Linked DNA regions of Azospirillum brasilense. The protein of the gene in region 1 interacts with the protein of each later gene in a pairwise test. Links are inferred from orthologs where the notes say so. Each region holds a gene or a part of one and is shown on either strand. Other genes may lie near its edges.

Region 1 (5,435 bases):
GGAGCTCGGATTCGGGCTGGATCTCGATCGTTGCGCGGTGACGGGGGCGAACGACTATCTCGCCTACGTCAGCCCGCGCACCGGTCGCGCGGTGTCGGCGTCGGCCGGGGAGCCCTACCGCGACCGGCTGCTGCCGCTGCCCGGATTCCTGATCGGTCTGGGCGGCGGGGGGCCGCAGGCGGTGGCGGAGGGACTGCGCCTGACCGGTCATTTCCTGGAGCGCCATCTCCTCAACGGCCCACTGCCGCCCGCAAGGCTGCGATTAAGAGAACGTTACGAGAACGCTGTGGCGCGTGGCCGCTAGATTTGGTATCCACACGCCATGACGTCCCGAGACCCTGCCCAAGACCCCGTCCTCGACATCCAGGAGAAGCCGCTCCGCGACGCGCTGAGCGAGCGGTATCTGAGCTACGCGCTGTCCACCATCATGGCGCGGTCGCTGCCCGACGTGCGCGATGGGCTGAAGCCGGTGCACCGGCGTCTGCTCTACGCCATGAGCCAGCTGCGGCTCGACCCCTCGACTCCGCCGAAGAAGTCGGCCCGCGTGGTCGGCGACGTGATCGGCAAGTTCCATCCGCACGGCGACACCTCCGTCTATGACGCGCTGGTCCGCTTGGCGCAGGACTTTGCGGTGCGCTACCCGCTGGTGGATGGGCAGGGGAACTTCGGCAACATCGACGGCGACAACGCCGCGGCCATGCGGTACACCGAGGCGCGCCTGACCGATGTCGCCAAGGCGCTTCTGGAAGGCATCGACGAGGACGCGGTCGATTTCCGCCCGACCTACGACGGCGACGGGGACGAGCCGGCGGTCCTGCCCGCCAACTTCCCCAACCTGCTGGCCAATGGCTCCAGCGGCATCGCGGTCGGCATGGCGACCAACATCCCGCCGCACAACGCCGCCCAGCTCTGCTCCGCCCTGCGGCTGATCGTGAAGTACAGGCAGCGCCGCGAGAAGGCGCTTCTGGCCGGCAAGGAGGCGCCGCCCCCTCCTTCGATCGAGGATCTGGTCACCCTGATCTCCGGCCCCGACTTCCCGACCGGCGGCGTTCTGGTGGAGCCGCGCGCCAACGTGGTGGAGGCCTACCGGACCGGGCGCGGCTCCTTCCGCCTGCGCGCCAAGTGGGAGGTGGAGAAGCTGGGGCAGGGCACCTGGCAGGTCGTCGTCACCGAGGTCCCGTATCAGGTGCAGAAGGCCCGTCTGGTCGAGAAGATCGCGGAGCTTCTGACCAACCGCAAGCTGCTGCTGCTGGAGGACGTCCGCGACGAGTCGGCGGAGGACGTGCGTCTCGTCCTGGTGCCGAAGAGCCGCAACGTCGACCCCGAGGTCCTGATGGCCTCGCTGTTCCAGACGACCGATCTGGAAATCCGCTTCGCCATGAACATGAACGTGCTGGGCAAGGACAATGCCCCGCGCGTCATGAACCTGTTCGAGGTGCTGGACGCCTTCCTCGACCATCGGATGGAGGTTCTTGAGCGCCGGTCCCGCCACCGGCTGGCCAAGATCGACCACCGGCTGGAGGTGCTGGGCGGCTATCTGATCGCCTATCTGAACCTTGACGAGGTGATCCGCATCATCCGCGAGGAGGACGAGCCGAAGCAGGAGCTGATGCGTGCCTTCTCCCTGACCGAGGTGCAGGCCGAGGCCATCCTCAACATGCGGCTGCGCAACCTGCGCAAGCTGGAGGAGATGGAGATCCAGCGCGAGAACGACGCGCTGAGCGCCGAGAAGGCCGGGCTGACGGAGCTTCTCTCCGACACGGTTCTGCGCTGGGAGAGGATCGGCAAGGAGACGGAGGAGACGCGCAAGCGCTTCGGCGAGGACCGCCGGACGCAGGTGGCCACCGCGACGGCAATCATCGACATCCCCGTCGATGCCATGGTGGAGCGCGAGCCGCTGACCGTGCTGTGCTCTCAGAAGGGCTGGATCCGCGCGGTGCGCGGCCATCTGACCGACGCCGAACGTCTCGACGTCAAATACAAGGAAGGCGACAAGGAAGGTTTCTGGGTCCATTGCGAGACCACCGACAAGCTCCTCGTCTTCGGCACCAACGGCAAATTCTACACGCTGTCCGCCGACAAGCTGCCGCGCGGGCGCGGCTTCGGTGAACCGGTGCGGCTGATGATCGATCTCGGCAACGAGGCGGACATCATCACCCTGTTCAAGCACCAACCCGACCGCCGCCTGCTGGTCGCGTCGGAGGATGGGCGCGGCTTCCAGGTCGAGGAGAACGAGGTCGTCGCCCACACCCGCTCCGGCAAGCAGGTTCTCAACCCCGACGACAACAAGGACGCCAAGATCTGCATCCCAGCGGAGGGCGACCACGTCGCCGTCATCGGCAACAACCGCCTGATGGTGGTCTTCCCGTTGGAGCAGGTGCCGGTGATGGCCCGCGGCAAGGGCGTGCAGCTCCAGAAGTACAAGGACGGCAGCCTGTCCGACCTGAAGGTCTTCACCGTCGCCGAGGGGCTGAGCTGGAAGCACGGCGAGCGGCAGTTCAACGTCACCAACCTGACCGGCTGGCTGGGCAACCGCGCCGGCGTGGGCAAGATGCCGCCCAACGGCTTCCCCAAGGTCAACCGCTTCACGTAAGCCGGCCGTTTCCCGGCCCCATACACCTAACGTTGCGCGCAAACGGGGGGCTTTCGGCCCCCCGTTTCACTTTTGGCGGAATCTCCGACGGAAAATTCCCGAATTGGTAGGGCTGAGCCATGCTCGGGCTTGAAGTCTGCCCCGCGATTCCGGCATAGTCGTTGTATCAAAATGAACTCGGTGCCGCCGACCGAAGGAGTGCCCGAAGGGCGCGCCGGGGGCCGGAGGAACACCGGGCGACAGGGAGGCACGCGCATGGTCACCACAGATCCGTGTGAAGGTACAGCGGCGACACAGGGGCCTGTCTCCATCAGCCCCGGTCCGTGACCCGCACGGTGACGTCGATCCGGCGTTGCCAGACAACTTCCTCAAAAACAACAGCCTTTCGGTTCGCACGCCGCGCTCCCTTTCCGGGGGCCGGAACGGCGGTGTGCGCCCACGCCGGGACGAGAGGACCCAAGGAGACCGCCATGAAACGCCGTACCTTCATCACCAGCGCCGGTGTCGGTGTCGCCGCCAGCACTTTGGCCGCTCCCGCCATCGCGCAGAGCAACCCCGAGATCAAGTGGCGCTGCGCGTCGAGCTTTCCCAAGAGCCTGGACACCATCTACGGCGGGGCCGAGCGGGTGGCCAAGCGCGTTGCCGAGATGACCGAGGGCAAGTTCCAGATACGCACCTTCGCCAGCGGTGAGATCGTCCCCGGCCTTCAGGTGCTGGACGCCGTGAAGGACGGCACCGTGGAGTGCGGCCACACCGTCTCCTACTACTACGTCGGCAAGGACCCGACCTTCGCCTTTGACGCGGCGATGCCCTTCGGCTTGAACGCGCGCCAGCAGAACGCCTGGATGACCCACGGCGGCGGTATGGAGCTGATGCGGGAATTCTTCAAAGGCTACAACATCATCCAGTTCGCGGCGGGCAACACCGGTACCCAGATGGGCGGCTGGTTCCGCAACGAGTTGAAGACGGTGGAGGATCTGAAGGGGCTGAAGTTCCGCATCGGCGGCTACGCCGGCACCATCCTGCAGCGTCTGGGGGTCGTGCCACAGCAGATCGCCGGTGGCGACATCTATCCGGCGTTGGAGAAGGGCACCATCGACGCGGCGGAGTGGGTGGGCCCCTACGACGACGAGAAGCTGGGCTTCAACAAAGTCGCCAAATATTATTACTATCCCGGCTGGTGGGAAGGCGGCCCGCAGGTGTCCTTCCTCGTCAACATGCCGCAGTGGGAGCAGCTTCCCAAGCATTATCAAGCGATTCTGGAGGCGGCCTGCGCCGACGCGACCGCCGACATGCTCGGCAAGTACGACGTGGTGAACATGCTCGCGGTGAAGCGTCTGGTCGGCACCGGCACCCTGCTTAAGCCTTATCCACGAGAGATCCTTCAGGCCTGCTATCAGGCGACCTTCGACGTCTACGAAGAGGAAGCCGCGAAGAACGAGAAGTTCCGTAAGATCTACGAGCAGTGGCGAAAGTTCCGTGACGAAGAATATCAGTGGTTCCGCGTTGCTGAATACACCTTCGATACCTTCGTCTACTCGACTCCGGCGCTGAAGAAGAAATCGTAAAGGAACATTGGTCACGAAAAAGCCCCGCTGAAGCGGGGCTTTTTTGTTTGCCGATGATCGAGCAAGATTCCCGGTTCCGACTCCTCCCCCGTCGGGCGGGAGAGGAGGGAATGGAAGGCCGGTTACTTGCCCTGCAACTGCCGCATGAGGTCGGCGTTGGGGTCCTCGGCCGGTTGTTCCGGCGCGCCGAAGGGCGGCGGCGGCTCGCCGGTATCGAAGGACGGGATATCGATCTGGATGTTGTCGATGTTGATCGGCTCACCACGGTCCAGGCCGCTGAAGACCATCTCCGGGAATATGATGACCAGAGCCACCATGATCAGCTGGATGCAGACGAACGGCACGGCGCCCCAGTAGATCTGGCCGGTGGTGATCTTTTTGATGATCTTCCCGGTGATCTTGTCCTTGTAGTCCTCCCGTGGAGCGACGCTTCGCAGGAAGAACAGGGCGAAACCGAAGGGCGGATGCATGAAGGAGGTCTGCATGTTGACGCCCAGCAGGACGCCGAACCAGATCAGGTCGATGCCCAGCTTCTCCGCGACCGGGGCGAGCAGCGGCACGATGATGAAGGCCAGCTCGAAGAAGTCGAGGAAGAAGGCGAGCAGGAAGACCATGATGTTGACGACGATCAGGAAACCCAGTTCGCCGCCCGGCAGGCCGGTCAGCAGATGCTCCACCCACAGGTCGCCGTTCACGGCGCGGAACACCAGACCGAAGACCGTCGAGCCGATCAGGATGAAGATGACGAAGGAGGACAGCTTCGCCGTCGTGTCCATCGCCTGACGCATCAGCGACCAGCTGAGCTGCCGCTTCATGAGTGCCAGGATCATGGCGCCCGCGGCACCCATGGCGCCGCCTTCCGTCGGCGTCGCGATGCCGAGGAAGATGGTGCCCAGCACCAGGAAGATCAGGACCAGCGGCGGCACCAGCGAGGTCAGCACCCGGAACAGGAGCTGGAAGCCGCGCAGGGAGCGGGCCTCCAGCGGCAGGGCCGGAGCGAACTCGGGGCGGACAATGCTGACGACCAGGATGTAGCCGGCGTAGAGGCCGGTCAGCACCAGGCCGGGGACCAGGGCGCCGGCGTACATGTCGCCGACCGAGCGGCCGAGCTGGTCGGCCAGGATGATCAGCACCAGCGACGGCGGGATGATCTGGGCCAGCGTGCCCGACGCCGCGATGACGCCTGACGCCAGTCGCCGGTCATAGCCGTAGCGCAGCATGATCGGCAGCGAGATCAGGCCCATCGAGATGACCGACGCGGCCACCACGCCCGT
Region 2 (2,765 bases), on another replicon or contig:
CAAGGCCGGCGCCGTGGAGTTCCGCGCCGAGAAGACCGGCATCGTGCATGCCGGCGTCGGCAAGGCCAGCTTCTCGGAAGAGGCCCTGGTGCAGAACATCCGCGCCTTCGTGGATGCCATCACCCGCGCCAAGCCGACCGGTGCCAAGGGTCAGTACCTGCTGAAGGTCTCGCTGTCCTCGACGATGGGCCCGGGCCTGAAGCTCGATCTGTCCACTCTGGCCGCCACGGCCTGAGTGATCTGAGTTTCGCCGCCGGCTCCTTCGGGAACCGGCGGCGATCGGGTGTCCCTGCGGGGATGCCCACCCTGTCCAAGACCGCTGGTGCCCGCGTCTCTCCGGAGGCAAGGGCTTAAACCTGCCAGAGCAGACAGGAGTTGAACCGTTAACCACGCGGGCTTGCCCGCGGTTCAGGAACGGCTCGAACTTCTGGGACAGGTTCGCCGGGGCTCCCCACCGAAAGGGAAGGGGTCCCTTGTAAACCTCTGTGCAAGGAGGCGATCCGTGGATCGTACACAAAAAGAAGCGACGATCGCGGACCTGCAGTCGAAGCTCCAGGAAACGGGCCTGGTGGTGGTCACCCACCATCTCGGCCTGACGGTGGCGGAAGTCACCGACCTGCGTGGCAAGATTCGGGCCGCGGGCGCGAGCTTCAAGGTGACGAAGAACCGGCTCGCCCGCCGCGCCCTTCAGGGCACGCAGTTTGAAGGTCTGGACGGTCTCTTCAAGGGACCGACCGCGATCGCCTACTCGAAGGATCCCGTCGCGGCCGCCAAGGTGGTGGCCGACTACGCGAAGACCAACGAGAAGCTGAAGATCGTCGGTGCCGCTCTCGGCGACCAGATCCTCGACGCGGAGGGAGTGAAGGCTCTCGCCACGCTCCCGTCGCTGGACGAACTGCGCGCCAAGCTCGTGGGCATGATCCAGACTCCGGCGACCCGTATCGCCGGCGTTCTCCAGGCTCCGGGCGGCCAGGTCGCCCGCGTGCTGGCGGCCTACGCGAAGAAGGACGAGGCGGCCTGAGCCGCACCCGTCTAGCTGTCTACCCATCCCAGAACATCGAGTTGTTGGAGCATTAAAATGGCTGATCTGCAGAAGCTGGTCGACGATCTCTCGGCCCTGACCGTCATCGAGGCCGCCGAGCTGTCGAAGCTGCTGGAAGAGAAGTGGGGCGTCTCCGCCGCCGCTCCGGTGGCCGTTGCCGCCGCCGGTCCGGCCGCCGCCGCCGCCCCGGTCGAAGAGCAGACCGAGTTCAACGTGATCCTCGCCGACGCCGGCGACAAGAAGATCAACGTGATCAAGGAAGTCCGCGCCATCACCGGCCTGGGCCTCAAGGAAGCCAAGGACCTGGTCGAAGGCGCCCCGAAGCCGGTCAAGGAGGCCGTGTCGAAGGACGAGGCCGCCAAGATCAAGAAGCAGCTTGAAGAGGCCGGCGCCAAGGTCGATATTAAGTAAGACCCGTCTTGCTGCGACGGATAAGACATATCCACGCCGGACGGCGGCCGGTCCCCGAGGGGGCCTGCCGCCGCACGGCGTTTTCTGCCTTCCACCGGACCGGGTTTCTCGGTCCGGCTCTTTCCGTCCCTGCATAAGGGGCGGGCCGCGCGATCATCGCCGCGTCGCGGCGAGCACCCTGGTTCGCGTGCTTCTGGTCGAGCGTACTCACGATTCTGACGTTTGGGGACATCCATGGCCAAATCCTTTACGGGTCGAAAGCGTGTTCGGAAGAGCTTCGGGCGCATCCCGGAAGTCACCCAGATGCCCAACCTCATCGAGGTGCAGCGCAGCTCCTACGACCACTTCCTGCAAATGGACGTCCCGCCGGAGAAGCGGGCCAACCTGGGTCTGCAGGAGGTGTTCCGGTCGGTGTTCCCGATCAAGGACTTCTCCGACCGCGCCGTCCTCGACTTCGTGAAGTACGAGCTTGAGCAGCCGAAGTATGACGTCGAGGAGTGCCAGCAGCGCGGCATGACCTTCGCCGCCCCGCTGAAGGTGACCCTGCGCCTCTCCGTCTTCGACGTGGAAGAGGACACGGGCCTGCGCTCGATCCGCGACATCAAGGAGCAGGACGTCTACATGGGCGACATGCCCCTGATGACGGCCAACGGCACCTTCATCATCAACGGCACCGAGCGCGTCATCGTCTCGCAGATGCACCGCAGCCCGGGTGTCTTCTTCGACCATGACAAGGGCAAGACCCATTCGTCGGGCAAGTATCTCTTCGCCGCCCGCGTGATCCCGTACCGCGGCTCCTGGCTGGACTTCGAGTTCGACGCCAAGGACCTCGTCTACGTGCGCATCGACCGCCGCCGCAAGCTGCCGGCCACCACGCTGCTGTTCGCTCTGGACGGCGCGGAGACCGAGGCGCTGCGCGCCGAGCGGAAGGCCCAGAAGAAGGACCTGCTGCCCTACGAGGCGCAGGGCATGGCGAAGGAAGAAATCCTCAATTTCTTCTACGACACCATCACCTACACCCGCGCGTCGGGCGGCTGGAAGACCCCCTTCAACGCCGACCGCATGAAGGGCGTGAAGGTCGCCTCCGACCTCGTGGACGCGGCCTCCGGCCAGGTCGTCGCCGAGGCCGGCACCAAGATGACGCCGCGCCTGATCAAGAAGCTGGTCGAGGGCGGCCTCGCCGAGCAGCTCGTCTCCACCGAGGAACTGACCGGCCGCTACCTCGCCGTCGACATCATCAACGAGCGGACCGGCGAAGTCCTGTTCGAAGCCGGTGACGAACTGTCGGCCAGCGACCTCGACAAGCTGGAGA

What was found. The genes of interacting proteins can lie anywhere in the genome.
Region 2: the proteins of parC (region 1) and rplL interact in binary tests that used the Escherichia coli proteins (3 or more experiments, as listed by UniProt). The link is inferred for Azospirillum brasilense from one-to-one orthologs.

Annotation. Positions count from the first base shown.
Region 1 is NZ_CP012915.1:1,310,005-1,315,439, reverse strand. What follows is about bases 1-2,957. They hold parC (DNA topoisomerase IV subunit A), read left to right. Parts: upstream 1-322; coding sequence 323-2,593; downstream 2,594-2,957. Other genes in these bases: recO (DNA repair protein RecO), read left to right, coding at 1-304. Outside these bases: AMK58_RS19655 (TRAP transporter substrate-binding protein), read left to right, coding at 3,064-4,161; AMK58_RS19650 (TRAP transporter large permease), read right to left, coding at 4,284-5,435. UniProt on the Escherichia coli protein: Topoisomerase IV is essential for chromosome segregation; it is the principal protein responsible for decatenating newly replicated chromosomes. It relaxes supercoiled DNA.
Region 2 is NZ_CP012914.1:2,247,159-2,249,923, reverse strand. It holds rplL (50S ribosomal protein L7/L12), read left to right. Parts: upstream 1-1,078; coding sequence 1,079-1,453; downstream 1,454-2,765. Other genes in the region: rpoB (DNA-directed RNA polymerase subunit beta), read left to right, coding at 1,688-2,765; rplJ (50S ribosomal protein L10), read left to right, coding at 503-1,021; rplA (50S ribosomal protein L1), read left to right, coding at 1-235. UniProt on the Escherichia coli protein: The binding site for several of the GTPase factors involved in protein synthesis (IF-2, EF-Tu, EF-G and RF3). Is thus essential for accurate translation.